Regions from separate parts of the Faecalibacterium sp. BCRC 81149 genome, predicted to be linked through region 1. Evidence: riboswitches for the same ligand, from Rfam matches in the RefSeq annotation. Region 1 holds a riboswitch; the other holds the start of a gene.
What was found. A riboswitch is a leader RNA that binds a small molecule or an ion and turns the genes downstream of it on or off. The one in region 1 is predicted to bind FMN.
Positions count from the first base shown of each region.

Region 1 (14,990 bases):
ACGGGCGGGGCTGGACACCATCGTGCTGGAAAAACTGTCCGCCGGTGGGCAGATGGCCCTGACCGAGCAGATCGACAACTATCCCGGCTTTGAGGACGGGATCGACGGCTTCTCTCTGGCGGAGAAGATGCAAAAGCAGGCGGAGCGCTTCGGGGCACGCAGCGAATACGCAGAAGTCCTCCGCATGGATCTGACGGCGGTTCCCAAGCTCGTGGAGACCAGCGAGGGGATCTTCCTGGGGAAAACCGTGGTGCTGGCCACCGGTGCGAACCCCAGAACGCTGGGCGTGGCCAGAGAGTCGGAACTGGTGGGCCGAGGCGTGGCCTACTGCGCCGCCTGCGACGGGATGTTTTACAAGGGCAAAACGGTGGTCGTGGTGGGCGGCGGCAATTCCGCCGCGGCAGATGCCCTCCTTCTCAGCCGCGTGGCGAAAAAAGTGATCCTCGTCCACCGCAGAGACACCCTGCGGGCCACCAAGATCTATCACGAGCCGCTGACACAGGCCGAAAACGTGGAATTCCGTTGGAACAGCGTCGTTTCCGCACTGCTTTCTGGGGACAGGCTGACCGGCGTCCGCCTGCGGGACACCGTCACCGGTGAGGAAAGCGTGGTGGACTGCGACGGCGTATTTGTCAGCGTGGGCCGACAGCCCGCCACGGCGCTGGCGGTGGGTCAACTGGAGCTGGACGGCGGCGGCTATATCGTGGCCGGAGAGACCACGGAAACCAGTATTCCCGGCGTTTACGCCGTGGGCGACGTGCGGACGAAGCCCCTCCGTCAGGTGGTCACCGCCGTGGCGGACGGCGCGGTGGCAGTTCACATGGCGGAGAAATATATCGCGGAAAACCGATAAGGGAGGTAGATTGAAAAAGCCATGTTTAAGGTCAGGCCGGATACGACCGCAGTGGGGATGCCGACATATCTGCAAGGCAAACTGCCAGAGTGATGGCAGATAAGAAACCCATGTAAGATCGGGAGATATGTTGTCTCTCCATATCCAGTCCACGCAACAGTAAGCAACTGAACACAAAACACAGCCACAGATGTACTCTGCGGCTGTGTTTTTTTTTTGCGTAGTATAGCAGCTTCTTCCATCTGCAAAACCCCGACGCTCCGTGGCTGACGGGGTTATCCGCACTTGCCAATACGCCCAAAGAGGGCTCCTTAACGCGCAGAAGGAAAGGGACGGTCAGTCTCCGGCGTTTTGAGAAGGAAATGGTTTTTGTGAAAGTCGAGCAGGCCCTCATCCCGCATTTTTCCAAGCTCTACAGACAGCCCGCTGCGATCCACACCGAGGTAATCCGCAAGCTGCTGCCTTGAAAACGGAATGTCGAACTCATAGACGCTGCGCCGCTGTGCCTCGGCGGAAAAATAGGACATCAGCTTTGCACGCGTCGTGCGCTGGGCCATGTGGGTGAGCTTTTCATTGAGCCGCAGGTTCTTCTCTGCCAGTTCGTCCAGCAGGTTGCGGATGATCCGGCTGTGGTGGGAGCAGGCGGAGGGGCACACGCTCAAAACGCGCCTTATATGCAGAAACATCACCGTCACCGCGCTCTCCGCCTCTACGCTCACGTTCAACACCGCTCCCGGCGCGCAGGCGAATACCTCCGCGAAGGTCTGCCCCGGCCCGGTCTTGGAGAGGATGTTGCGGTTTCCCCAGATATCCTCCTGCACGATGAGGGTGCTGCCCGCCAGCACGAGACCCACCTCCTCCACCTGCTCCCCGGCGCGGAGCAGGCGTGAGCCTTTGGGGAAGGTGTCGATCCTCGCCCCAAGGTAGGAGAGCATGACGGCAAGCTCATCGTCGGAAATGCCGGAGAAAAGCGCCGCCGTATGAAGTACCGGAAAAAATTCTTTCATAAAAAGTTCTCTTTCGTTGAAAATTCAACTGACTTGTTGCTCTTAGTATAGTACAATGAACGCACAAAAGCAACAGGAGGATCGAACATGAAACGACGGATCATTGAAATCGATCAGGATAAACGCCCCGTATTTTGACGGCGCACGGCTCCTGATTGCCGCCGACTGCACCGCCTACGCCTACGCCGCTTTCCACGAGCGGTTCATCAAGTGACACATCACCCTGGTGGGCTGTCCTAAGCTGGACGGCGTGGGTAAGGATTCCTTCGAAGAGGCGTGAGCTTTCTGCAAGAGAGGCAAAGACTATGAGTTATGAAAACTGGAAGGACAAAATCGGCACATTTGAAATGATGGACGTGCGGGGCAAAAAGATGGACTTCTTCCCCGCATTGAAGGCAAAGGCTGCCGCGCTGAAAAACGGCGAAGGACTGCATATCATCCAGACCTTCGAACCTGTCCCCCTGTACCCGGTGCTGGCCCTTATGGGCTTTGAGCATCACACGGAGAAGGTGAGCGGCAGCGAATATCACATCTGGTTTTATCGAGTGAAGAAAGGAGAATAACCGCATGAGCTACGAAAACTGGAAGAATAAGGCGCAGGGGTTTCAGACCGTGGATGTGCGCCATATACAGGGCAGCTTCTTTGAAGGGCTGAAGAAAAGAGCCGAGGCGTTGGAGGTGGGCGAAGGATTACACATCGTCCAGACCTTTGAGCCGCATCCACTGTACGCTGTCATGGAGGGCTTGGGCTACGAGCACCACACCGAGCGGCGGAGTGAGGCGGAGTTCCATGTCTGGTTCTGCCGTGTGGAGAAGAAGGAAGGCGACAGCTCCGCTCCCTTCAAGCCGCTGGCTCTTTTGAACTATCCCATGATCGATGAAAAGCTGGGGCAGATCGCCGTGGATTTTTGGGAGACCACATGGCAGAGCGAGAAGCGCGTACTGCCCTACGAAACGCGGCTGCTGCTGTCCCTGACCAACGCTGTCGGTGCGGGCCGGATGAGGCAGGCGGCGCGGGAGCTGGTAAAGGCATATATCCACGGTGTGGAGAGCGCCGCGTTGGACGACGTGTTCGAGCTGCTGGCATGGAATCAGGGCATCGGCTTTTTCAGCAGCGAGATCGGCCCCTCGGCGCTGTTTCAGGCGTACAAGCTCATTAAAAACGGTGAGAAGCAGGGCAAGTCCCGGGAGGATATCTGCAGTGCGCTGCGCGAGAAATTCGGGGAGAAGAACCCAGAGATGCAGGTCTTGAACAGATGATAAGGAGTTGTTTTGTATTATGACCATTCAAACGGTAACAGATGCCATCCGCTATGTAGGGGTGGATGATAACACATTGGCACTCTTTGAAAACCAGTACCCCGTCCAGCCTATGGGAGTGAGCTACAACTCCTATGTCATTCTGGACGAGAAAATCGCCGTGATGGACAGCGTGGACGCACGGGCGGCGGAGGAATGGCTTTCCAATGTAGCGCAGGTGTTGGAGGGGCGCAACCCCGACTATCTTGTGGTCACACACATGGAGCCGGATCATTCCGGCAGCCTCATGCGGCTGGCACAAAAGTACCCGGAGATGAAGATCGTGGGAAACGCGAAAACATTTACCCTGATCAAGCAGTTCTTCGGCACAGGTGTATTGTCGGAAGACCGTATGCTGGAGGTTGGCGAAAGAGATACGCTTTCCTTGGGTTTGCACCGGCTGCGCTTTCTGCTGGCGCCGATGGTACACTGGCCGGAGGTGATGGCAGCGTATGAAGAGGAGGAAAAGATCCTGTTCTCGGCGGATGCCTTCGGACGCTTCGGTTCACTGGAACGGACTGCCCGTGCCCCCTGGGCGCCGCAGGCCCGGCGGTATTATTACAACATCGTCGGAAAGTATGGCGCACAGGTGCAGGCGCTGCTGAAAAAAATCTCCGCGCTGGAGATCAAAACGATCTGCCCGCTCCATGGCCCCATGCTCACAGAAGACTTGGGGGAGTATCTGCGGCTCTATGATCTCTGGTCACAATGGAAACCGGAAGAACCGGAGGGCATCCTGATCGTCCACGCGTCCATCCATGGAAATACCGCATACGCATCGGAGGCCCTCAAGAGCAAGCTGGAGGGAAAAGGTGCGCAAGTCACCATGTGCGATCTGACGGCAACGGACCTTTCCTATGCCGTGACCAGCGCATTCTACTGTGGGAAACTGGTGTTGGCCTGCGCCACCTATGACGGAGGACTGTTTCCGCCCATGAAGGAGTTTTTGGATCATTTACAGACAAAGGGATTCCGAAACCGCCGGGTTGGCCTTATTGAAAACGGCTCTTGGGCACCTGCTGCCGCGCGGCTGATGCGCACCAAATTGGAGGAGATGAAGGATATCCACCTTTACGAAACGGTAGTGTCTCTGCGTGGTGCATTGAACCAAACCAGCGAAGCGCAGATGGACGCTCTGGTGGCTGAGCTCTGCGCGGAGTAGGCGGCAAGTCTGGCTTCGTCCGGCCGCCCGATGCCTCAAAAGCAAAACATCGTCGCTGATTTATTTAGACAACAATATGTCGTTGAGTGATGCCGAAGCTTTGAAGATGGATCGAAGCGCAGCCGCAGAGAATATCTGCGGTTGCGCTTTTTGCATTTTGACCATGGTGCAAACGGATGGCTTTGACCGTTACCCTCGATTTCTAAGGAGACACGAAGTGTGCTACATGGAAGCGTATCATAGATCTGCTCCATAGCCACGCCCTCACTGCGCCAGCGTTTCCCGGATAGCCGCCGTCCAAGCCCTCCCGGGTCTCCACTATTCCTGCCTTTTCAGCACCGCCTGCACCCGGCGGACGCGGGTGGGATTGGTGCAGATGTTCTCCGCCAGCGCTTCGCTGCTGAGGGAGCGTCCACTGTGGCTCAGGCAGACCAGCGCATGGACGGCCAGATTAAAAGAACTGTCCACAATCATCCCTCCTTCACAAGCTCGTAGGGCCAGTCGATGACACCGCCGAGACGGTATGCGCTTTGTCCAAACTAGATGTCTACCAGAAGATCACGGTAGACCTGAAGATGGATGAGTTGGACGTGACTGCTGTGGAGAACAAGGCTACCTATGAAGAGATCCGGGAGTACGTCAAGGAGCACACCGGTCTGAACGTGAGCAACCTCTATATTGCACAGGTCAAGCGCAAGTGCGGCATCAAGGAGCGGCAGAACTACAACAAGCCTAAGGCTGAGAACCCCAAGCAGCTCAAGTGCCCGCCGGAGAAGGAAAAAGCCATCCGGGAGGCACTGAAGTATTTTAAGATGATTTGAAATAAAAAAAGAGACGGATGTCTGTCAACTGGCAGACATCCGTCCGTTTTTATGATAATCTGTTATGATCGCAGTTCCTCAAGCAATGCCGTGCATCCTTCCAGTATATCCTGCCATGTGGCTTCAAAATCTCCCGTGAACCATGGGTCTGCCACTTCACGGGGATGATCTGTATGCGCCATCAGCAGCGAGACTTTATGCTGTGGGTCTCCGCCGACAAGCCGCAGGATGTCGCACAGATTACTTTCGTCCATGCCAATCAGATGATCATACCGTGCATAATCCAGCCGGGTCATCTGCCGGGCGGTCTTGCCGTTGCAGTCGATGCCATGTTCTGCCAGCTTCTGCCGTGCAGGAGGATAGACCGGATTTCCGATTTCCCATGCACTGGTGGCGGCTGATGCGATTTCAAATTGCTCGGATAGTCCTGCCTTGGACGTAAGGTCTTTCATCACATACTCCGCCATCGGGCTTCGGCAGATATTTCCGAGACAAATAAATAAGATCCTGGTCATGCCGGGTCGTTCTCCTTTTGGCTTACAAAAGCATAGCCGCCGTGGGTAGTGCGGATAAAGCTGCCGCAGCCGGCCAGCTTCTTTCGCAGATTGGAAACGGTATTTGCCACGACCTTTAAGGTGTCGTCACAGTTTTGTCCCCACACAGCACGGAAAAGCTCTTCTTTTGAGAAGATTTGTCCTTCGTGGGAGGCAAGCATCAGCAGCAAATCGAACTCCAGTCGTGTAAGGGAGACTTTTCTGCCGTTGCACGACACTTCGTGGGTCGTTCCGTCCAGTGTAAGCCCCGGAAGAACCAACTTCTCCCATGAATCAATGGATATTTGCTCTGCCTCGATGTGCTCTCGTTCCAGAAGCATCCGGATCTTCTGCTCTAATTCCGGGTCAGGCTGGCGGGTCTTTATAACGATCATGGTAAACTCCTGCGTGTATTTTACTCTGCGGCGGTATCCATTTCCCGGAGCAGGTTTACCATCTCGATGGCACTGACTGCACAGTCATAGCCTTTATTACCTGCTTTGGTGCCTGCCCGCTCGATGGCCTGTTCGATGTTTTCGGTGGTCAGAACACCAAAGAGGACGGGAACCCCGCTTTCCAGCGAGACCGTGGCAATGCCTTTGGAAACCTCATTGCACACATAGTCGTAATGGCTGGTAGAACCGCGAATCACGGCACCAAGGCAGATCACAGCATCATACTTTCCGCTTTTTGCCATTTTAGAGGCAACCAGTGGGATCTCAAAAGCGCCCGGAACCCATGCAACATGAATATCAGCGTCCTGCACATCGTGCCGGAGCAGACCATCCATTGCTCCGCTCAGAAGTTTGGACGTGATAAATTCGTTGAAGCGGGCAGCTACGATACCGACCTTGATGTTCTGAGAAACCAGCTTACCTTCAAATGTTTTCATTTTTAAATACCTCTTTCGTTGTTAATATTCCAGAAGATGTCCCATCCGTGCCTGCTTCGTTTTCAGGTAAAACAGGTCATACGGGGTCGCCGTCATCTGAATGGGTACGCGCTCGGAGATCTCCAGCCCAAACTCGGAGAGCTGATATACTTTGTCCGGGTTATTGGTAAGCAGGCGCAGGCTTTTTACGCCAAGTTCCCGGAGGATCTGTGCGCCGAGATAATACTCCCGTTCATCTCCATGGAACCCCAGAGCGAGATTGGCTTCCAGCGTATCCATGCCCTGCTCCTGAAGTTCATAGGCACGCAGCTTGTTGATCAGACCGATGCCTCGGCCTTCCTGCCGCATATAGAGCAGGATACCCCGGCCTTCTTTTTCGATCTGCGTCATGGCAGCGGCCAGCTGCTGGCCGCAGTCACAACGCAAAGAGCCAAATGTATCTCCTGTCAGGCATTCCGAGTGGACGCGGCACAGAATATCCTTTCCATCGCCAATCTCACCTTTTACCAGTGCAATGTGATGCTCTCCGTTCAGGCGGCTCACAAAACCATAAGCTCTGAAGGTGCCATACTTGGTGGGCAGGTTCACCGCCGTCACCTGATCGACCAGTTTATCGTGACACTTGCGGTACTCCTGTAAATCACGGATGGTGATGAATTTGATCTGGAAACGCTCTGCCAGCTTTGCCAGTTCAGCGGTGCGCATCATCGTGCCATCCTCCCGCATGATCTCGCAGCACAGGCCGCATTCTTTCAGCCCTGCCAGACGGCACAGGTCAACGGTTGCTTCCGTGTGACCGTTGCGCTCCAACACACCGTTCTTTTTTGCCAGAAGGGGGAACATATGACCCGGTCTGCGGAAATCTTCTGCTTTTGCGTGATCGTCCACACAAGCCATCGCCGTAATGGAACGCTCTGCGGCAGAAATGCCCGTAGAAGTAGAAACGTGGTCGATGGACACCGTAAATGCCGTTTCATGGTTGTCGGTGTTATGCTGCACCATCTGCGGGAATTGCAGCTTCTGGACGAAAGCCTCGGACATCGGCATACAGATCAGACCTTTGCCGTGGGTCGCCATAAAGTTGACGTTTTCGGTGGTGGCAAATTCGGCAGCACAGATGAAGTCCCCCTCGTTTTCACGGTCGGGGTCATCCGTTACCAGAATGATTTTTCCTCGCTTCAGGTCTTGCAAAGCTTCGGGAATGGTATTGAAGTTCATCGTAAACTCTCCTTAAAAGCCGCAGCGCAGCAGCATTTCTTTTGTGAGCGTGTTTTGCTTCGGTGCTTCTGATGGAAGCAGCCTCTCGATATATTTTCCAACAACATCGGTTTCCAAATTGACAAAATCCCCTTTGTGCCGTTGGTTCAGGTTCGTCTGACGGACGGTGTGCGGTATCGTGGACACGGAAAAGCCCGTAGGTTCCACCGCAGCCACGGTCAGGCTGATACCATCTATTGTGATAGAGCCTTTTTCAACGACATAGCGAAGGATCGCAGGATCCCCATGAATGGTGTACCAGATGGCCGTATCGTCTTTTCGGATATTAGCAATGCGTCCGACGCCATCCACATGGCCTGCTACGATGTGTCCGCCAAAACGTCCGTTGGCCGGCATGGCACGTTCCAGATTGACAGCACTTCCAACGGTGAGCTGTGCAAGTGCAGAGCGGTTCAAGGTCTCGTGCATGACATCCGCAGCAAAGCTATCCGGGAAGAGCTGCCTGACGGTCAGACAGATGCCGTTGACGGCGATGCTGTCGCCGATCCTGGTTCCTTCCAGAACCGTTTTTGCACGAACAGTCAGTACGGCGGAATGCTGTCCCCGATTGATGGATTTTATTGTTCCGACTTCTTCCACGATTCCGGTAAACACGGGTACTCCACCTCACTTTCGATCAGGAAATCTTTGCCAAGCTGTTCCAATCGGCTGTTCTTCAGGCGGAATGCAGCATCCGGAAGCGGGACACCTGCACCCTCAATGGGTGCTTTGGCATCCCTTCCTCCGAACAGCTTCGGGGCAATGTAAGCCTGTACCTGCTGCACGATGCCGCTTTCCAGTGCAGACCAGTTCAAGGTTCCGCCGCCTTCCAGCAGAATGCTGTCGATCTGCTCCTGCCCCAGCTGTTCCATCAGTTGCAGAAGATTCACATGACCGCAATGCGCTTTCAGACAAAGGACCCGGCACCCGGCCTGTTGATATGCCGCCTGCTTCTCCGGGTCGCCGCAGCAGGTCGCAAGAATGGTCGGAACCTGTTTGGCGGTCATGACCACCTGTGATTGCAGCGGTGTCCGCAAATGTGTATCACAGATGATCCGGACGGGATCACGGCCACCCTCTATCCGGCAGGTCAGCAGCGGGTCATCTGCCAGGATGGTTCCGACTCCCACCATAATGCCGCGGAATCGGTGTCGCTGCCGTTGAACATGATTCCGGGCAATTTCCCCGGTGATCCATTTGGAAGCGCCTGTGTATGTGGCGATTTTTCCGTCCATCGTCATGGCGTATTTCATGGAAACGAAGGGGCGTTTTGTGGTGATATAGTGGAAGAACACCTTGTTCAGCGCATCGCATTCCTCTTGCAGAACATTTTCGATCACATCTATGCCATGTGCACGCAGGAACGCAATTCCTTTTCCAGCCACCAGCGGATTCGGGTCAGCAGAACCCACGACCACCCGGTGAATGCCCGCGTCCAGAATCGCATCCACGCAGGGCGGCTGCTTTCCGTAATGGCAGCACGGCTCCAATGTCACATACAGGGTCGCTCCCTGCGGATCTTCGGTGCAGGATGCCAGCGCATTGCGCTCCGCATGAGCCTGACCGTATCTCTGGTGCCAGCCCTGTCCGATGGTCCTGCACTCTTTTACGACCACGGCACCCACCATCGGGTTGGGAGATGTCCATCCGCAACCCTTTTTTGCAAGCTGCAAAGCCAGACGCATATAATCTTCGTCGTTCATCGTGTCGCCTCCAAAAGAAAAAGCCCTGAACAAAAACGTTCAGGGCAAGCCGAAAAGACACAAGGGACTCTTGTGCAAAAAAGAAAGCTCCAGAATGCAAACGCATCCCAGAGCAGCCTCCACAAGCACAGAACCGTGCGGGCTCTGCGCTTGGTATCTTCTTTCATCCAGACTGTACTGTCGGCTTCGGAGTTTCACCGAATCATGCCTTACGGCTCGTGGGCTGTACCACCGGTAGGGAATCACACCCTGCCCTGAAGATTTCTGATTCAATTACAGCGGCATTATAGCACGGCTCCTTTCGGATTGCAAGGGCATTCTGCAAACCGGGACGAAACCGGGATGAAGCGAATCGCTACAACAATAAAATCACATCGTCCGTAGGACAATGTGAACGGAGAATCCAAAGGGGCGCGGGTCGCCAGTGGCGACCTCAAAATGCGTTGCATTTTGAAGCGCTTGACCGAGCCGACAGGCGAGAGCAGCGCCCTTTGGCACACGACTTTGCTTGCAAAGTCTATTCCGAACAAGACGGTACGAATGGGAGGTGCTGGAGATGGCAGCAGAAAAGACCAAGGTCTACACATGAAGGTAGATACCACCGCCATTGAGCAGGAGATCGCCGCCTTATCGGGCAGCGTCTCGGGCATTTCGCTCCCGATGCTCTCGTTGGGCACAAGGACGGCGTTTTCAATATGCCCGCCATCGTATTCCTCCCGGGTGCGGACATCCACCACCACGATCTCCTGCGAGATCATCATCTCATAGGCTTCCTCGGCGCTGATCTTATGATACGCCGCCTTGCCGGGAGCGTCCTCCTCTGTCGGCACCGGCTTGTTCTTGGTTCCCCCGCAGCTCACCAGAAGCAGTGCAAGCACGGCGGCAAGTGCCGCGAAAAGCAATATCTGACGCATAATCAACCTCCAATGCAACTGTGTTTACTGCTGATGCAGTTTATATTGAAATATAACAGATACAGTTAAAACTGTTAAGGTACTTCGAGGCAGCTTTTGGAGCACAAGCCCTTTGTGGTTGTTGACAGAGAAAAAAATATAGGTATAATAAAAGCAAAATAATAAGACTCATTCTTGCATTTAGAGGGTTGGCGGTATGCCAAAATACGCAGAGGAGATATTGGCCGCCGTAACGGAGCTGCAGCAGCATCCCAAGGCGGAGCAGGTGTTCCTGGAGATGAAAAGGGAGCATCCCAGCATCGCTCTGGGTACGGTATATCTGCCCCCCTGCCGGGAGCAGGAAAAAGACAATCTTATGGAGGAGAAGTATTATGAACGCTAACGTATCTAAGCTGCTCAACGAGCAGATCAATAAGGAGTTCTACTCCGCCTATCTGTATCTGGACTTTGCCAACTACTACGCCGCCGTCGGACTGGACGGCTTTGAGAACTGGTACCGGGTACAGGCGCAGGAGGAACGGGATCACGCCATGCTGTTTTATCAGTATTTGCAGAATAACGGCGAGGGCGTCACCTTTGAGGCTATCGCAAAGCCGGAGTGGGAGCGAGTCGATCACATGACCCCGCTGAAAAAGGCACTGGAGCACGAGAAGCTGGTCACCGCCAGCATCGATGCCATCTACGCCGCCGCACACGAGGTCAGGGACTTCCGTACCATGCAGACGCTGGACTGGTTCATCAAGGAACAGGGCGAGGAGGAGAAGAACGCCGCCGACCTCATTACCAAGATGGAGCTGTTCGGCGGTGACAGCAAGGGGCTGTATATGCTAAACAGCGAGCTGAAGGCACGGGTCTACACCGCGCCCTCGCTGGTGCTGTAAGCCCCGCGCGTCTGCGGGCTTTCGCATCAGGCAAAAGGCAGACTGCATACAGGTGGCCTGCCTTTTCTTCCACCAGACGGTTAGATTATGCTAACTGCGTATAATAAATAAGCAACGCCCGCCGGGAGGTCTCCCGGCGGGCGCTGCTGTGTTCAGAGGAACGTTATTTTTCTTGCCTTACTTTGCGGCATCCACCAGCACACCAACGTAGTCGGCAGTATCCACCAGCGTGGCACCGGAAACGGCGTCCACAGCCTTTTCATCTTTGCTCAGAGCCTCGGCGTCGGCAATGCTCATGCCGTTCACGTGGTTCTGGATGGCGTCGTAGTTGGCATCCAGCGAAACGGTGGAACCAGCCTTTTCTGCCATCATCTTGCTGTAGTAATCGGCGTTGACCCGCTTGGACATCAACACCTTGCCCTCGGCGTAGCCTGCGCCGAAGTCAGAATCGGAGTTGGGCACACCGACGACCCCGGCGTCCGAACCGGCAAACTGGAACTCGTCAATGTAGCTCAGCACGATGGTGTCCCCGGCGGTGGCGACAGCGCCGGAGGTGAAGCACTTGGTGCCGTGTGCGGCCCCATAGACCACATTCAGCTTCAGGTCCTCGGAGCTGCCGTTGAACTCCACGGCCTGCGTGGTCTGGGCGTTTTTGGCGGCATCCACGATGGCAGAGAGATAACCGGCGGTATCCACCAGCGTTGCGCCGGAGACGGCATCCACAGCCTCGGCACCCTTGGCGGCTACATCCTCCAGCTCGGAGATGGTCTTGCCGACGGCAAAGTTCTGGATGGCGTCGAAGTTTGCATCCAGAGCGACCGTGGAGCCGCCCTTTTCAGCCATCATCTTGCTGTAATAATCGGCGTTGGCCCGCTTGGACATCAGCACCTTGCCCTCGGCGTAGCCTGCGGCAAAGTCGGAGTCGGAGTTGGGCACGGCGGTCACGCCTGCATCGGTGCTGGTGAACTGAAAATCGTCGAGGTAGGCGGCGAGGATGACGTCATCCTTCACCACAGCCACCGCTTCGGTGAAGCACTTGGTGCCGTGGGCGGCAGCATAGGCCTGACCGATCTGGATGCCGCCTTCCACCGGGACGATGGCGGCGGGCTCAGCGGGGGCTGCGGCAGCAGAGTCGGCGGGGGCTTCTTCGGCCAGCTCCACACCCAGTGCGGCGGCAACGGCCTTCCGGACGGCCTTGGTGGTCACCGTGGCACCGGCAACGCCGTCGATGGCGGGGCCGTTGGCGGCCACGACCTGCTTGGACAGCTCTTCCAGTGCAGCGCCGCCGATGCTCTCGGTCTCCTGTGCGCCTTCCAGCTTGCAGTCGGTAACGGTGCCGTTGGCATCCACGGTCAGGGTGGCGGTGACAGCACCGCCAAAGCCTTCGGCAGAGCCGGTCTTAGTCACACCAGCGGCGGTGGAGCTGCTGCCGCCGCCGCAGGCGGCCAGAGAGACGCCAACAACGAGGCTCATGGCCACGGCAGCGCTCAGTTTGCGGATGATCTCCTGTTTCATGGGTCTTTCCTCCAGAGAAAAATCGGTTTGTGTTCGGTCCCCAGAAAAGGTCATATCTTTTCAAGGATGTTTACAAAAGATAACATATTTTGTGAGATGCTGTCAAGAGATTTTAGCACATACTTCGCGAAGAATGATAAATTGGTGTCAATTTGTGACGCTGACGGTATACGAAGCGAACGGACGGTCTACGCTGTTAGTAATTCCTGAATGGAAACCAAGCAAGCAGTTTTGCCACTTTCAGCCCCAGTTAGTACTTCAATATTACTATGTTTTGGAAATCGGCACAACCATATAACCGTCTGTGATGAAACAATTTCTTTATTTCATCGATGACATTGTACCAGCAAGCAGGGCTTTTGTCTATACAAACGCCATTTTTGCGTTGCAAAATGCTTGTTGGGCTGTGCCCAATCCCCTTCATTCTGCACCGTTCCGATGCAGGCTGCGCGTTTTTTCAAAACGCTTCTATTTATATAAGGTAGAGTTTTAAGACAGTTGCGCTCTGCAATTTTGATGGAGACATCTCAAGCCAAACGAACAGCCAGCAACGGCCTCAACGGTAAGTGAGGTCATGATGCTGGCTGTTCTTCGTTCAAAACGGAAAACATTCGACATTTTCGCTGGCTCATGGTACACTACATCCAATCGTTGCGAATCCGTTGGAGGTGATTGTGTTGCTTTCCCTGTACTTAGCTGTTCTTGACAATCAAAGCAAAGAAGAACAATTTATAGATGTATATAATACCTACAAACGGCTGGTCTACCATACCGCTTACAAAATTATGGGCGATTCGTATCTGGCAGAAGATGTGCTGCAAGAGGTGTTTTTATACGTCGCTAAAAATTTTTCTAAAATTCATCGAGAAAACTGTCACGAACTCGCCGCTTATCTCGTTAGTTGTAGTAGAAGCCGTGCTTGCGATATGCTTCGCAAGCAGCGAGAAGAACCGCTGGAGGAAGTCCCGGACGCACAAGATGACGCCCCGGTGCCGGATGATGCAGTAGTCAGCACCGATAACATCCAACACCTGACAGAACTGATTGGGCAGATGAAACCGATGTACCGTGATCCTCTGCGTCTTTTGGCAATGGGCTATACCAACCGGGAGATTGCCGAATCGCTTGGACTGACGGATGAAGTGGTTCGGATGCGGCTTTTCCGTGGAAGAAAACTATTGTGGAAGGAGCTGAACAGCCGTGAGTGAGCGGACAGAGATCTCTTTTGATGCAGCTTTGATGATGGCGCTCCGTGCAGATGCACAGAAAGAACTGGACGAGCTGCCAACTCCAGCACAGCTTAAGGAACGCTACCCGGACACTTCCCGATGGGATGCCCGCCTGCAAGCGGCGTTGCATAAACGCCGCCCTGTGCTGAAACGAGTGCTTGTTGCAGCCATGACGCTGGTAATTTTAACTCTCGGCGCACTTGCAGTAAGCGCAGACTTCCGCAAGGCAGTCTACACGATGATTCAGAAGTTCCTGCCCATTGAGATGCAGCTGACGTATCAAGTGGACGGCGAACCGTTGGAACGATTACCGGATGGATACAGCGATCATTATGTGCCGGACGGCTTTGAAATGGACGATGCGCAGAAATTTGAACGAGCAGAAAACTTTTTACATGTTTACTCGTCAAAAGAAACAGAGGAAAGCTACACTGTCCGTTGTTCAATTATCCAGCCGGGGCAGCAGTCCCTATTTGATAATGAGCATACAGTGTACGAAACCGTAAAGGTCGGAGAAGCAGATGCAACTTTGGGAACGAGTGCAAGCGAAAACGGAGACACCGTTTATATTTTAAGCTGGGAGCAAGGAGGCGTTTCAAACACGATTATGGGAAACATTTCACGAGATGAGATTATGAAAATTGCTGAAAACGTATTTTAATATGAAACTCCATGCTATTTGTTAGAATCAACAAATAACATGGAGTTTCTTTGTATAAGCGTACAAACATAACGAAAAGCAGAGATTTTTTCAAAAAAGCTGTCACAAACATAAGGCGAGCTACGTTGACTAAGCAAAAGCTCCTATTAGGAGCAAAAGATTGGAGGTGTATTGTCTATTTATGATGAGAAAAAAAGAAAAAGTAATCACAATGACTGTGACCTTGATTTTGGTGGTCATACTGATTTGTATAAAAGTCACTC
Region 1 is NZ_QXJA01000016.1:27,452-42,441, forward strand. It holds gene trxB (thioredoxin-disulfide reductase) at 1-853, shown strand, start outside; gene D3F01_RS13810 (Crp/Fnr family transcriptional regulator) at 1,165-1,860, opposite strand; partial or broken gene D3F01_RS13815 (ferredoxin) at 1,964-2,071, shown strand; gene D3F01_RS13820 (DUF2249 domain-containing protein) at 2,166-2,423, shown strand; gene D3F01_RS13825 (DUF2249 domain-containing protein) at 2,428-3,120, shown strand; gene D3F01_RS13830 (MBL fold metallo-hydrolase) at 3,140-4,321, shown strand; gene D3F01_RS13835 (hypothetical protein) at 4,640-4,789, opposite strand; gene D3F01_RS13840 (23S rRNA methyltransferase) at 4,852-5,142, shown strand; gene D3F01_RS13845 (low molecular weight protein-tyrosine-phosphatase) at 5,205-5,657, opposite strand; gene D3F01_RS13850 (response regulator transcription factor) at 5,654-6,070, opposite strand; gene ribE (6,7-dimethyl-8-ribityllumazine synthase) at 6,091-6,567, opposite strand; gene D3F01_RS13860 (bifunctional 3,4-dihydroxy-2-butanone-4-phosphate synthase/GTP cyclohydrolase II) at 6,589-7,785, opposite strand; gene D3F01_RS13865 (riboflavin synthase) at 7,798-8,439, opposite strand; gene ribD (bifunctional diaminohydroxyphosphoribosylaminopyrimidine deaminase/5-amino-6-(5-phosphoribosylamino)uracil reductase RibD) at 8,403-9,527, opposite strand; FMN riboswitch at 9,679-9,793, opposite strand; gene D3F01_RS13875 (rhodanese-like domain-containing protein) at 9,812-10,441, opposite strand; gene D3F01_RS13880 (hypothetical protein) at 10,638-10,823, shown strand; gene D3F01_RS13885 (ferritin) at 10,810-11,322, shown strand; gene D3F01_RS13890 (FMN-binding protein) at 11,500-12,837, opposite strand; gene D3F01_RS13895 (sigma-70 family RNA polymerase sigma factor) at 13,512-14,045, shown strand; gene D3F01_RS13900 (DUF4367 domain-containing protein) at 14,038-14,727, shown strand; gene D3F01_RS13905 (hypothetical protein) at 14,909-14,990, shown strand, end outside.

Region 2 (14,990 bases), on a different contig from region 1:
CTTGTGCTTTGCCGGAAAATATGGTTCAATAGAGGAAAACAGACGGGAACGCACAGCGACCAAGACAAAACGAGGTGGACACAATGAATCTGAAAGAAGCATTCCGCTATCAGAACAAGCTGCAGGCCCTTTTGGACGAGGCCCAGGGCATTCTGGACTGCGATTCCAACGTTACCAAGGTGGCAAATACCTATCTGCGCCACAAGGTCATGGCAGAGGCTGAGGACGAGACGATCCTGGACCTGCCCCAGACTGAATACGCCCAGCAGATCACCGATATTGCCCGGTTTATGCTCTATCTGCTGGAGGAGAAGGGCCGCCTGTTCGCTGCCATCCGCAAGGCAAAGGATGCGCTGGACATGGATATGGACAGCGAGGTCAGTTTGAACGCTGCGCGGCAGAGCGTGGCGCGCACTTTCAAGCGAATGAATGACCTGCGCAGCTCCGAGCAGCTGCTTTCCGGCGGCGGTACCGGCTACCGTTTCAATGCGGAGGGAAACCAGATCGCCTACCGCTGTGATGTGAAGCGGGTGACCACCATCAACTACGACCGCAAGGTCATCCATGCTGCTCTGGGCAAGCTGAACCGGCAGGCGGACGAGACCTCCAACCGGATCGACCTGTGCCTTGTGACCTCCCGGGTGGACTATGCAGTCCCCTTTGATGTGAACGCCAGCTTTGCCGAAGCATTTGAGACCTATCTGGAAAGCACTAATGCCTGAATGAACGCTCCACCGGCCATTTTGGGTGCGGCAAGCGCCAGGTGCGCGGCTGCCGGTTCAGGTGCAGATGAACGATAACGCTGCACAGTTCCGCAAGGAAGTTTCGGTCCGGTTCACCTTACGAGCCAGCATAATTGAAAAAATCTTGCGTTCGGCTTTTCCGCCACCGCCAGACGCTTTTCCGCCGAAACCGTCCCTTGCTCTTTCCCGCATTCCTGCTACCGTGCTTACGTCTCCATGGGCAGGCAGGCAAGCCACCCTTTCTGAATTTGCCCCGCAGACTGCTGCGGGAGCATTTTTCCGCCTGCGGGGCGGGTGCACTGCATCCCCCATTTTGCAGGCAGAGCAAATGGCAGAAGCTGCCCTGGATGCTTGCCGTATCCAAAATGGCCGGTGCAAAACCGGAGGGATAAGCGATGAAGTGCTGCAGCCCCGGCGGTAAAAAAACTGCCGGGGCTGCAATTCTTGGAGGGAGTCGTTCGTATTCCAGACAAAGCAACTGAATTTAGACAAAGACGAGGTATGATCATGTCAACCAAACCGATTCGTCCCGCTGCCGCAAATTGCATTGACCTGAGTGCAGCAGCACTTCATCTCATTGCCATGGCGCTGATGCTGATGGATCACCTGTGGGCGACCCTTCTGCCGGCGCAGGACTGGCTGACCTGTGCCGGGCGGCTGGCGTTCCCTATCTTTGCGTTTATGACAGTGGAAGGCTACTTTCATACCCGAAATCTGAAGCGTTATGTCCTGAGGCTGCTGTTGTTTGCACTGCTTTCGGAAGTGCCCTTTGATCTGATGTACGGCGGCACTTGGTTTTACCCGGTGCACCAGAATGTCATCTGGACGCTGCTGCTGGGGCTTCTGGGGGTGCATCTGATGGAAACGGTGCGCAAAAAGCAGAAAACAGGACTGTACCTGCTGGTGGCTGCCCTTGTGGTGGTGGCGGGCGCGGTACTAGGCACGCTGGGCATGGTGGATTACTACGGTGCCGGTGTGCTGACCGTGTTCATCTTCTACTTTTTCCACGGACGCAAGTGGTGGTGTCTGCTGGGGCAGCTGGCGGCGCTGTATTGGGTCAACGTGGTGCTTCTGGGCGGGCTGATGTACCCCATCCGGCTGTTCGGCATGGAGTTTGAGCTGTGTCAGCAGGGGCTTGCGCTGCTGGCGCTGGTGCCCATCTGGCTGTATCGCGGGCGGCAGGGCTGCCACAGCAAACCGTTCCAGTATGCCTGCTACGCCTTTTACCCGGTACACATGCTGCTGCTCGTGCTGGCGCTGAATTTCGTGAACCGATAAGAACGCAACTGTATCCCTGTGGGCATGGATGCCTGCAATCTGATGGTATCCCGGGGGGATCTATTCTGCACTTTCCTGAGTCTGCTCTGTGGGCTTGATGGTCTTGACCTGCAAGGTGAAATACAGAAGATGGCAGACCCACACCACGATAATGCAGATCCTGCCGATGGGAGCATTTTTCATACAAAGAAAACCGATCGCCATGACAGCGGTGACCATTGCAATGATCTTGCATTTTGTTCCTGCTGTCATGGCTTTTTTCTGCACAAAGCTGTCAAGAAGCATTTTGTGTGCGCTTTTCTGCGGAACGAAAGCGTGGTATACTGAATGGAACACCCGCAGGAGGTAAAATGCCCCATGAAAAAAGATAGATCGTTCCGCCCGGACCGGGTCCTCTCCTATTTCAGGGCGGAGTGGTTCCCGCTGCTCCTTGTGACCCTTTCGGGCCTTGTCTATAACATCGGTTTGCTGGCCGCGCCGTGGTTCGAGGGCCGGTTGGCCCAGTGTCTGGCGGATATCCTGGGCGGCAGTGAGGCCGCTGCCCAAATGGCGCTGCTGGTGCTGGCCTACATTGCAGTCACACTGCTGGTGCAGGCGGCGCGCTTCATCAAACGCTTTTATGTGCGCCGCTTTGCCAACAACATCAACCGCCGGATGAAGGGCATCCTGTACGCCAATCTGGTGCGGCAGAGCCGGGCAGCGCTGGAAAAAGAGGGGGCCGGTGAACTGATGACCAAAGCCATCTCCGATGTGGACGACTGTGTGGAGGGAATGCGCAAGTTCACCACGGAGGTGTTCGACACCGGTGTGGCGCTGGCGGGCTATGCGGTCATGCTGCTGGTATACGATTGGCGGCTGGCGATCTTGGGCCTGCTTTTTACTCCGGTGTCCTATGTCTGCGCGGCAGGAATGAAAAAACCGGTGCAGCGCGCCGGTGCAGCTTATAAAAAGGCCGCCGGTGCCCTGAGCAGTGCCACGCTGGACCGTGCCCGGAATGCCGTGACCTACCGCATCTACGGCTGCGAGGAGGCCCGGATGGAAAAATACGAGGAGGCCCTGAGCCTTTATGAAAAGACTGCCGTGCGGAACAACGTGTGGCAGTCCGCGCTGCCGCCGCTTTATCTGGCGGCATCCGAGGCAGGGACCCTCTTCATCCTGTGGTTCGGCGCAAAGAATGTGCTGGGTACTGGCTGGAACCACTGGGATATCGCCGCCTTCACCACCTTCCTTTCCTGTTTCACAAAGCTGGTGGTCAAATCCTCCAAGGTGGCCAAGCTCTTCAACGCGGTGCAAAAGGCGGAGGTCTCCTGGAAGCGCATCAGACCCCTGATGAAAACACCCGAGCAGCTGGATGCCCTGCAGATCCCGGCGGCACAGGATGTGACGCTGAAAGAACTCGCCTTCTCCTATGGCGAAGAGCCTGTCTTTTCCGGCCTGAGCCTGACGGCCCATCCCGGCGATATCATCGGCATCACCGGCCCGGTCGCCTGTGGAAAATCCACCCTTGGCCGCGTGTTTCTTTGTGAAGCACCCTATCAAGGCTCGGTCTGCTTTGGCGGCAGGGAACTTTCCACCCTGACCCCGCGCCAGATCGCCGCCACGGTCGGGTATCTGGGCCATGACCCGGAACTGAGTGCCGACACCGTGCAGAATAATGTCCTCTGCGGCAGCGAACAGGATGCCATGCCGTGGCTTGCAGCCGCTGCCCTGAAGGAGGAAGTGCTGGCCATGGAAAAGGGTACGGAGACGGTCATCGGCAGCGGCGGCACCCGCCTTTCCGGCGGGCAGGCACAGCGTCTGGCATTGGCCCGGACGCTGGCCCATCCCCGCCCGGTGCTGGTGCTGGATGACCCCTTCTCGGCACTGGACCGCAGCACCGAGGATGCGATCTTTGCCGAGCTGCAGGCGTATGCCAGGGATAAGGTGGTGTTCCTGATCTCCCACCGGCTGTACCATTTTCCGCAGATGCAGCAGATCATCTTTATGGAGGGCGGCAGAACCACCGTTGGCACCCACGAGGAGCTGATGGAAGCGGTTCCGGTCTACCACCAACTGTATGAAAGCCAGACCGGCCTGAAAGGGGGAGAGGGCGCATGAAAAAGAAAAATGATCACGGCGTGTTTGCTGCCGTCCGGATGGCAGCGGCTTCGCACCGCCTTCTCACGGTGAGCACGGTGCTGTGTGTGGCAGCTTCGGTGGCGGCATCCCTGCTGCCGCCCCTGCTGCTGGCCCGGGTCATCGACCGTCTGACCGCGGGCCTCCCGCTGCCCTTTCTGGCCGTGCTGCTCTACTTCGGCAGCCTTGCACTGGAAGGTGTGCTCACCTCGGCGCAGGAAAGTCTGTTGGTGCTCTTTGGCCAGAGGATGACCCATGCCCTGCGCTCGGAGATGTCCCGGAAGCTGAGCCGCCTGCCCGCCGGTACACTGGCAGAGCAGAACCCCGGCGAGGTGGCTGCCCGCTTTTCGGGCGATGTGGACACGGTGGAAGCCCTGTTCACTTCCGGCATCATCAGCATGGCAGCAGATGCCTGCCGCATCGTCTCCATCATGGGGGTCATTGCGGTGAAAAACACCGGCCTTGCGCTGATCCTGCTGCTGGTGCTGCCGCTGTTTGCCGTGTTCACCCGTTATGTCCAGAAGCGGATGCTGGCCGCGCAGCTGGACAACCGCCGCGCGGTCGCCGCGGTCTCCGGGCAGGTGCCCGAGACTCTGCACAACATCCGCACCATCCGGGCGCTGGGTCTGGAGGATTACATGGAGCGCCGGTATGACCGGTGCATCGGTGACAGCTATGCCGCCATGGAGCGCACCAATTTTTATGATGCCGTCTATTCGCCGGTGGTGCTGCTGCTGAATGCCGCTGTGGTCGGCATCGTGATGCTGCTCTCCGCTTCGGGGAACGCACAGCTCCTGACCCTGTTCGGTATGTCGGTGGGCACTTCGGTGGCCGTCATCAACTACATCTCCCGCATCTTCGCCCCCATCGAAAGCCTGGGCATGGAGATCCAGACCATCCAGTCGGCCATGGCGGGTGTCAGGCGCATCGATGCCTTTCTCGACCAGCCGGAGCGCAGGATCCCTTCCGCGCGCAGAGAGGCTGCCCGGGGCGATGTGGAATTTGCACACGTCACTTTCGGCTATGGGAAACGGCACGTTCTGAAGGATTTTTCCATGACCGTGAAACAGGGGGAGCAGGTCACGCTGGTGGGCCGCACCGGTGCGGGCAAGAGCACCGTGTTCAAGCTCCTGCTGGGCCTGTATCAGCCGGAGACCGGTACGGTGACCATCGGCGGCGTGAAGGTGGGGGACATCACCGACCGGGAGCGCCGCACCTGCATCGGCTGTGTGGAACAGCATTTCTCCCGCGTGCCGGGCACCGTGCTGGAACAGATCACGCTGGGAGACCCGCAGATCACCGGGGAAATGGCAAGGGATGCCGCCGCACTGGCCGGGATCGATGCTGCCATCCGTGCCCTGCCGGAGGGCTATGACACCGTCTGTACCGAGGGCATCTTCTCGCAGGGCGAGTGGCAGCTGCTGTCCATTGCCCGTGCCGCCGCCGCAGACCCCGCCGTGCTGCTGCTGGATGAGATCACCGCCAATCTGGATGCCGAAACGGAGGCCCGCGTGCTGGAGGCTCTGCGCCGTGCCTCCGCGGGCCGCACGGTGCTCTCTGTCTCCCACCGCGTCTATGAAAATCTTGGCGGCAGAACGATCGAGATCAGGACCCAGGAATGACGTATGATAAAAAACGCCCCCTGTGCGCCGCAGCAGGCACACAGGGGGCGTTCTGGTATGCTCAATTCTTTTCGATGTAGACGCTGGTGGAGGGGAAAGCGAAGTCCACGCCGTCTGCCTGCATCACGTCCATGATGTTCAGGTTCAGATCATTCTGCTGCTGCAGGAAGGTGGCATAGACGTTGGTGGTCAGGTAGGCCGAGATGAGGATGTTGATGCTGGAATCGCCAAAGCTGGTCAGCCGGACGATGTTGGTGCCCTTGTTGGTGTAAGGGCTGTTGTCCAGCATGGCCTGCAGGTCAGCCATCAGTTTTTCCAGCTGGGCACGGGTGGTGCCGTAGGTGACACCCAGCGTGAACTTATAGGGCCGCATGGTGCGCAGGGCTGTGTTCTGGACAGTGGAGGCGCAGATCTGGCTGTTGGTGATAATGACCACGCTGTGGTCCATGGAGCGGATGCGGGTGGAGCGGAAGTTGATGTCGATGACCTCGCCCTCCACGTTGCCCACGGTGATCCAATCGCCGATGGAAAAGGGTTTGTCCAGCAGGATGACGATGCCGCTGAACAGGTTGCTGGCGCTTTCCTGCGCGGCCAGCGAGATGGTCAGGCCCACAAGACCGGCACCGGCTACGATGCTGCCGATGGGGAAGCCGACGATCTGCGCGCAGGTGGCAACACCCAGAATGATGACCAGCACTTTGTAGGTGGTGTCCAGCAGGGAGCGCAGGGTCTTGTTGCTCCGGATCTCCGGGCTGCAGGAGGCCAGCAGCAGGTCGGCTACCTCAGAAGCGTTGTACAGGCCCTGGCAGAACAGGAGGGTCGTTGCAATCTTATAGGCCGTGAACAGAAACTTTGTCAGGCCCGGAATAGCCCACGGCAGGCTGGTCAGGGCCAGGTACAGGCCGCTGTAAAAAGCCATCCGCTCCAAAGGGCTCTGTAAGCTGCGCAGGAGGATGGGCGTGGCGGCAAAGTGCCAGCTGCGGGCCTGCAGGGCGGGAAAAATCTTCCGGCGCAGCAGCCAGCCGAGCAGAAGCCCCGTAAAAACGATGACAGCGGCGCAGACAGCCCGGGCAGCCAGCGCCCACCAGCCCTCCAGCAAAAAAGGCCCGATCTCGAACCCGAGGTCACGAACGGTAAAAATCATGGCAAAAAGCTCCTTGTATCAGAAATTGTAACATCCTGTCCCACAGTATACCATATCCGGCCCGTGCAGGGCAAATAAAAAAGGGGTTGACAAGGCGGAGCAGCCGCGTTATACTCTTGGCCAGAAAGTTCGTTTCAGGGCGGGGTGAGATTCCCCACTGGCGGTACAGCCCGCGACCACCCGCAAGGGTGCTGACCCGGTGAGACTCCGGGGCCAACGGTATAGTCCGGATGCAAGAAACGGCAGGCAATACGATTTGTCTACGCGCCCTGTTGCAGTGTTTGCTGCGGCAGGGCGCGTTTTTGATTGTCTTCCCGGTTCCGAACCATGCGAAAGGGGCTTTCCAATCTACGATTTGGGGCAAAACGCCCCGGGAGGATATTACCATGAAGAAAAACACGACCCACAACCTGACCGTTGCCGCCATGCTCAGCGCGGTGGCCTTTATCCTGATGTTCATCGAGTTCCCGCTCCCGATGCTCATCCCGTCCTTTGTCAAGATGGACTTCTCCGACCTGCCTGCCCTGCTGGGTGCCTTTGCCCTTGGCCCGGTGTACGGTGTGATCATCAGCTTTATGAAGAACCTGCTCCATGTGGTCATCAAGGGCACTTCTACCGCACTGGTGGGTGAGCTGTGCAACTTCATGCTGGGTGCGGTGTTCTCCGCATTGGCCGGTTACCTCTACAAGCACCACAAGAGCCGCAAGAACGCCATCATCGGTGCCGTGGCCGGTGCCGTGGCCATGGCCCTGTTCAGTGTGCCGTCCAACTACTTCATCACCTACCCGGCCTACGTCAAGTTCTACCACATGCCGCTGGAAGCCATCCTGGGTATGTATCAGGCCATTCTGCCCTCTGCCAACAGCCTTATCAAGTGCCTGGTCATCTTCAATATGCCCTTCACTCTGGTCAAGGGCCTGCTGGATGCCCTGCTCTGCATGTTGATCTATAAGCCGCTCTCTCCCATCCTGCATGGCCGGAAGTGAGTGATAAAAAAGAAAGGACGCGAGAGCGTCCTTTCTTTTTTGCTTTTATCGATTTGATTTAAGACAGTGCGCCCTTTTCCAGCCACTTGCCCCGGGCAAGGCGGAGGAGGAACAGCAGGCCCCGGATGCTCAGTTCGCAGCACATGGCACCCCAAACGCCCATCAGGCCCAGCCGGGGAGCCAGCAGGAACGCCAGTGTCAGCCGGATGCACCACATACTGAATATGTTCAGCACAAAACAGGAGGTGCTGTCGCCCGCACCCTGCATGGCACCGCTGGCCACGATGGAGGCACCGAACATGGGCTCGGCCCAGGCTTCGATGCGCAAAACCTGAGCGCCCAGAGCGATGACAGCCGCATCGGTGGTGAAAAGGCTCATCAGGGCCGGGGCAAAGATCCACAGGCCAACGCCGGAAAGGGCCATGACACCCATGCCAAGGCCGGTGCACAGCCAGGCAAACCGCTTGGCCATATCCTTCCGGTTGGCACCCACGGCCTGGCCGATGAGGGTGACAGCTGCGCTCTGGATGCCGTAGCCCGCCATGTAGCACAGACCCTCGGCGTTGACAGCCAGGCTGTTGGCGGCAATGGCCACGGTACCCAGGCCGGCCACGATGCGCACTAGCACCACCTGCGCCAGAGAGATGGCGGCGCGCTCTCCCGCCAGAGGGCCGCCCACCCACAGCAGGTTCCGCAGGCAGGAGCGGGTGATCTTCCAGGGGGCAGGCTTCCGGATGCAGAGGGGGCCTGCCCGCAGCAGCAGGATGGCCAAAGCCAGCAGGCCGCCCACCACAGTGGCCAGGGCGGTGCCCAAGGCTGCGCCGGGCACACCCAGCCCGGCACCCCAGACGGTGATGCCCCACAGCGTCCGGGTGGGGTTGATGAGGAAGAAGTTGAAGATGGCATCCAGCACGCAGACCAACACGCTGATGAGGCTGGCGGTCAGGGCGTTGCCTGCCGCCCGGAGGATGGAGAGGTACAAGCCCATGGCCATGGTGAAGGGCAGCGCCGCTGACCAGATGGCAAAGTAGGCTGTGGAGTTTGCCCGCAGGGAGGGATCAGCTCCCAGCCACCCCGGCAGAAAGGGGCTGATGCCCAGGCCGAAGAGAGCGGCACCCACGCCCAGGATCACATTGAAAAGCATGGCCTGCCGCAGTACGCTGCGGGCATCATCCTGCCGGTCGGCCCCCAGATACTGGGCGATCTGGATGGAGAGGGCAGTGTACAGGCCCACCAGAACACCGTGGAGCAGCCAGGTGCTGGAGCTGACGATGCCGATGGAAGCAGTAGCTTCTGCACCGATGTGGCCCACCATGGCAGCGTCGATGTATCCCATGGCAGTGACCACCAGCTGCTCCAGAATGGAGGGGATGCTCAGCGCCAGAGCCACCTGGGCCGTCTGGCGGGAGGGGATGGTTTCACCCTGCCGCATCCGGGCCGAAAGCTGTTCAAGTGAAAGTTTCATGTCTTCTCCTTTTTCTCCGATTTTCCTGTGAGACAAAAAAATACCCTCGAAAGGGCGTTTGTTCATTCATTATAGACAGGGGGGCGAAAAATGTCAACCCATCAGCCCATGGGGGAACCATTGCCCCAGAGATTGATTTTTTGGCCCGGGCGTGATACACTTCATCTGTATCCAGCAGTGAAAGAACAGGAACGGTCTCTGCCGCTCCGGGAAAGAGGAAAAAAAACTATGCTTCAACTGCTTTCTGGCAACCCGCGCACCGTGGATGCGCTGGGCTTTCTGCTTGCATTTGCGCTGACCGCGCTGATGGACTCGGTGTTCCACGATAAGCTCCCCCACGACCATGGCCGCGCGTTTGCCGTGAACGGCGAACTCTCCAAGGGCAAGGCCCGGGGCTCCGGCCTCATCTTCGTGCTCTGCATCGCACTGGTCACGCTGGCCGTGGTGCCTTTTAAGGCAGAGTACGTCATCTACACCGTCCTGCTCATTGCGTCCATGCTCTCCGGCTATTTTGACGATGCCGCCGAGACCGCCTGGAACGAGTACAAAAAGGGCCTGATCGATCTGGTCATCGCCGTTGTGGCGGGCGTGACCTACCTGAACTTCAACGGCACGGAGGTCAACTTCCTGAGCTGGAGCTTCAGCCTGCCCTATGCCGTCTACCTCATCCTCATCATCGTCCTGATCTGGGCCAGCATCAATGTGGTCAACTGCACCGATGGCGTGGACGGCCTTTCCGCCAGCCTTGCCGTGGTCAGCATCGGCACCTTCCTGCTGGCCTACTGGGAAGAGCTGGGGGATTACGCCACCGCAGGCATCGTGTTCATTGGTGCCTTGCTGGCCTACCTGTGGCAGAACGCCAAGCCTTCCACCCTGCTGATGGGTGACGCGGGCAGCCGCGCCATGGGCTTCTTCCTGGCCGTTCTGGCCCTCAAGAGCAGCCATCCCTTCGCCTTCCTGCTGGCCGCGCTGGTGTTCATCGTGGACGGCAGTCTGGGCATCCTGAAGATCAGCTTCAAGCGGTTTTTGCACATCTCCATCCTCAAGAACACCCTGACCCCGCTGCACGACCATGTGCGCAAGCGTCTGGGCTGGAGCGATGAGCAGGTCGTGGCCCGCTGGCTCATCCTGCAGGCTGTGGCATCCGCCTGGCTGCTGCTGTTGGTGCGGTAAAGCACAAAAAGAGATGCAGCGCCCGCACAGGAAAGCTCCTGCGCGGGCGTTTTGCTGTTCTGGTCCGGGAGGAAAGTTCCAGCTTCCGGTACAGCGTTTCCAGACAGGCTGGGGCACGAATTTCCTGCATGAGTTCACCTCATTTCTTTTGTTTTATTGTGCCATGTGTCACAAACAAATGCAAGCAAAACCTTTATAATAGGGACGAAAGTGGAGGAAAAACCAATGGATTCTATTTTTGATCTCGATCATCTGTACCGCACCTATTTCAAGATGGCGCTGCCCTCGGTGTTCGGCCTGATGGTGAGCGTGGTGTATAACCTTGCCGATACCTTTTTCATTGCGCAGTCCAACGATACGGCGCTGATTGCGGGTGTTTCACTCTGTGCGCCGGTGTTCACAGCCCTCATGGCCTTTGGCAACATCTACGGCCAGGGCGGCAGCTCACTCATTTCCCGCCTGCTGGGACAGGACGACCGTGAGGGCACCGGCCGGGTCAGCTCGTTCTGCTTCTATGTGGCCCTGACCACGGGCGTGGTGTTGGCAGCCCTGATGATGCTGTTCCGCGTCCCGCTGCTGGGCATTCTGGGTGCGACTGCTGAGACGATGCCGCACGCACAGGCCTATTACACCGTGCTGGCCATTGGTGCCCCGGCCACGGTGCTGAACTTTATCCATTCCAACCTCGTCCGCTGCGAGGGTATGGCCACCCAGTCCATGATCGGCAGCATCGGCGGCACGGTCATCAACATCATCCTCGATCCCATCCTCATCACCACAGTGGGCTGGGGCGCAAGGGGCGCGGCCATTGCCACCATTGTGGGCTACCTGTGCAGCGACCTGTACTTCCTGTGGCTGCTCCACAAAAAGAGCCGCTGCCTGTCTGTCAAGCTATCCCAGTGCCACGTCACGGGCAGGGAGCTGCAGCAGATTTTGGGCGTGGGTGTTACTGCCGCGCTGAGCAACCTGATGCAGAGCCTGACTGTCATTGTGATGAACCAGTTCCTGTTGCCCTACGGCAACGACAAAATTGCCGCCATGGGCATTGCCAGCAAGGTGAGCATGATCGCCCAGCTGGTGCTGGTTGGCTTCTCGTTCGGCGGCATCCCACTGTTCGGTTACCTGTACGGCGCAAAAAAGCGGGACGTGATGCGCAAGCTCATCCGCTTCTGTCTGACCTTCCTCGTCTCCATTGCCGTGGTGCTGTCCCTCATCCTCTGCCTGAATTCCGGGGCGCTGATGCGGCTCTTCGTGCAGGATGCCGGGATGATCGCCACTGGTGCGCAGATGCTCCGCTGGCAGGTCTACACCGCAGCCTTTGGCGGCGTGGTACTCCTGCTCACGGTGCTGTTCCAGGCAACTGGTAAAATCATACCGTCCTTCCTGCTCTCCATCAGCCGTCAGGGCGTGGTGTTTCTGCTGGCACTGGTGGTCTGCGTACATCTGTTCCAGTATCAGGGCGTGCTGATGGCTCAGGCTGTGGCCGACATCCTGAGCGCTGCGCTGGCCCTTGGCCTGCTGGCGGCCAGCCGCGATATCATTGCAAAACAGTAAACACAAAAACGCCCGGAGGGCCGCTGAAAGCTGCGGTTCTCCGGGCATTTTTAGTATTCGATGCCTTTGCGCGCCTTGATGCCCTTCTGGTAGGGGTGGCGGCGGCATTTCATCTCAGTGGAGTAGTCGGCGGCATCCAGCATCCACTGCGGGGCCTTGTGGGCGGTCAGCACGCATTCCTGCGCGGCGGGACGCTCCAGAACGGCCCGCCGGAGCAGGTCTTTGTCCACCATGTCCAGCTCCCAGGCCGAACCGGCTTCATCTAAAATGAGCAGGTCGGCAGGCTCGGCCAGTGCGGCGGTCAGGTTTTCGTTCTGCACGGCCCGGGCAGCGGCCTTTTCCGCTTCGTTCATCTGGAACACGAACTTCTGCCCGCCCTTGCCCCGGAAAATTTTTGCCCCCAGCTGGGCCAGAAGAGGGATCTCGCCGCTCTGCCCGCCCTTGAGGAACTGCACGATGACAACCCGTTTGCCGCTGCCCAGTGCGCGGAGGGCAAGGCCCATGGCGGCGGTGGTCTTCCCCTTGCCGTCGCCCCAGTAAAGATGCAGCAGGCCCTGTTCCATCATCCGTTCTCCTTGGTGTACTGCACGGTCTCCACCAGGTGCAGGATGTGCTGTTCCGGCCAGTCCCGGGCATCCAGCACATAGCCGCCCGCGTTGGGGCCGCACCAGTTGTGAAAGCTGCGGCGGGGCACGCCAAACCGCTCCAGTGCGGCCATCTGGATGCCGCCATGGGCCACGATGACCAGCCGCTCCTGCCCTTCGGCAAGGGCCTTGTCAATGAGGTCAGCCAGCGTTTTGCACACCCTGTTGCAGAAATCGCTCCTGCGCTCCCCGTCCGGGTGGGCAGCGTGCTCGTTTTCCTGCACCCATGCCAGATATTCCGGGTCCTGCTCCACCTGTATGAAGGTCTGGCCCTCGAACCGGCCGAAGTTCATCTCCTTCAGCCCGTCCACCGGAATGAGCTTTGCCCCGGGAAAGAGCACCCGCGCCGTCTGGGCGGTGCGCTGCAGCGGGGTGACATAGACCACCTCCGGTGCAAAATCTGCCTGCCGCAGCTGGGCGATGCCTGCGGCGGAAAGGGGGATGTCCCGCTGGCCCTGATATCGTTTTTGCGCGTTGTACTCCGTCTGGCCGTGACGCAGCAGATAAATGAGCATAATCGTTCTCCTTTTTGGTTTGTTCTGCACCATTATAGCCTATTTTGCAGTTATTTTCCAGCCATGCTCTTGCAATTCTTCCGCATTTCAGATATATTGAGTGGGTATGAAATTTCAGGGGAGAGAAGTGTCAATGGAGATCCGGGACCGGAAAGCAGCGCAGCGCCGGGCGGGCATCATGGCCCGCAGGGGTCTGCCGCAGGCAGAAAGAGCGGCGGCCAATGCAGCCATCTGTGCCCGCCTTCTGGCCATGCCCTGCTTCCAAAAGGCAGAGAATCTGCTGCTCTACGCCGCTTTTGGCGGGGAGGTGGATCTTGCTGTGCTGGCAGAGCAGGCGGCCCGGCTGGGCAAAACGGTGGCCTATCCGGTCTGTGGGGAAAACTTTACCCTGACCGCCGCCGTACCGGGGCCGGACGGCTGGGAGGTGGGGGCTTACGGCATCCGCACACCGGTTCTGGAACGGGCGGCGCTCATCCGGCCGGAGGCGCTTGATCTGGTGCTGGTGCCCTGCACTGCCTTTGATGCGGCCTGCCGCCGGGTGGGCATGGGCAAGGGCTACTATGACCGCTATCTGCCCAGGTGCCGGAACGCCGTGGCGCTGGGCGTGGCCTTTGAGGCCCAGCGGGTGCCGGAAGCGGCTGCAGATGAACAGGACCGGCGGCTGGATGGATTTGTAACAGAGAGGAAAGTATATCGTGGAACTGATGAATTTGAGCTGTGAAGGTTTTCTGGAGGAACTGGCCAGCAAGGCGGCGGCTCCGGGCGGCGGCGGCGCTTCGGCGCTGGTGGGCGCGGCCGGTGTGGCGCTGGGCAGCATGGTGGGCAGCCTGACCGTGGGCAAAAAGAAATATGCTGCCGTGGAAGCGGACATCGCTGTCCTGAATGTCCGGGCCGAGGCCCTGCGCAAGCGGCTGGAAGCGCTGGTACAGGCCGACGCGGAGGCCTTTCTGCCTGTTGCGGCGGCCTACAAGCTGCCGAAAGAGACCCCGGAACAGCAGGCCCACAAGGCCGCGGTGCTGGAAAAGGCACTGGACAGAGCCTGCGCCGTGCCGCTGGAGGTGATGACTGCCTGCGGTGAGGGCATCGCACTGGCCGCAGAGTACGCCGAAAAGGGCAGCGTGCTGGCCCGTTCTGATGCCGGATGCGCGGCGCTGTTCTGCAAGGCAGCCATGCAGGCGGCGGGGCTGAACGTGAAGGTCAACACCCGCCTGATGGCAGACAAAGCCCATGCGGATGCGCTGGAGGCCAGAGCGGAACAGCTGCTGGCCGAGTTTGTGCCGCAGGCTGACAGGGTCTATCAGACTGTATCAAATGAGTGAGGGGAGAAGAAAATGGCTCAGATCTTGAAGGGTGCGCCCGTGGTGGCCGCCATGAACGAAGCAAACGCCGCGCGCTGTGCTGCGCTGAAGGAAAAGGGTATCGTGCCCACACTGGCTGTGGTACGGGTCGGCGCGCGGGAGGATGACATTTCTTATGAAAAAGGGATCGTCACCCGGTGCGGTAAGGTTGGCGTGGAGGTGCGGCAGTTCCATCTGGCGGAAGATGTTACGCAGGAGGAACTGCTGGATGTGATCCGGCAGATCAATGGGGATGCATCGGTTCACGGGTGCCTGATCTTCCGGCCCCTGCCAAAGCGGTTCGATGACCGCAGGGTCCAGGAGGCGCTTGCCCCGGAAAAGGACGTGGACGGCATCACGGACGGCTCGATGGCCGGTGTGTTTACCAACATGCCCATCGGTTATCCGCCCTGC
Region 2 is NZ_QXJA01000005.1:103,456-118,445, forward strand. It holds gene D3F01_RS07700 (hypothetical protein) at 84-722, shown strand; gene D3F01_RS07705 (TraX family protein) at 1,251-2,021, shown strand; gene D3F01_RS07710 (hypothetical protein) at 2,082-2,273, opposite strand; gene D3F01_RS07715 (ABC transporter ATP-binding protein) at 2,379-4,118, shown strand; gene D3F01_RS07720 (ABC transporter ATP-binding protein) at 4,115-5,758, shown strand; gene D3F01_RS07725 (mechanosensitive ion channel family protein) at 5,820-6,902, opposite strand; FMN riboswitch at 7,029-7,148, shown strand; gene D3F01_RS07730 (ECF transporter S component) at 7,289-7,888, shown strand; gene D3F01_RS07735 (MATE family efflux transporter) at 7,947-9,353, opposite strand; gene D3F01_RS07740 (phospho-N-acetylmuramoyl-pentapeptide-transferase) at 9,582-10,526, shown strand; gene D3F01_RS07745 (MATE family efflux transporter) at 10,752-12,080, shown strand; gene D3F01_RS07750 (cob(I)yrinic acid a,c-diamide adenosyltransferase) at 12,131-12,646, opposite strand; gene D3F01_RS07755 (histidine phosphatase family protein) at 12,643-13,239, opposite strand; gene D3F01_RS07760 (5-formyltetrahydrofolate cyclo-ligase) at 13,373-13,960, shown strand; gene D3F01_RS07765 (cyclodeaminase/cyclohydrolase family protein) at 13,944-14,558, shown strand; gene D3F01_RS07770 (bifunctional 5,10-methylenetetrahydrofolate dehydrogenase/5,10-methenyltetrahydrofolate cyclohydrolase) at 14,571-14,990, shown strand, end outside.
Region 2: linked by a shared signal. The riboswitch ahead of D3F01_RS07730 (ECF transporter S component) and the one ahead of ribD (bifunctional diaminohydroxyphosphoribosylaminopyrimidine deaminase/5-amino-6-(5-phosphoribosylamino)uracil reductase RibD) in region 1 are both predicted to bind FMN.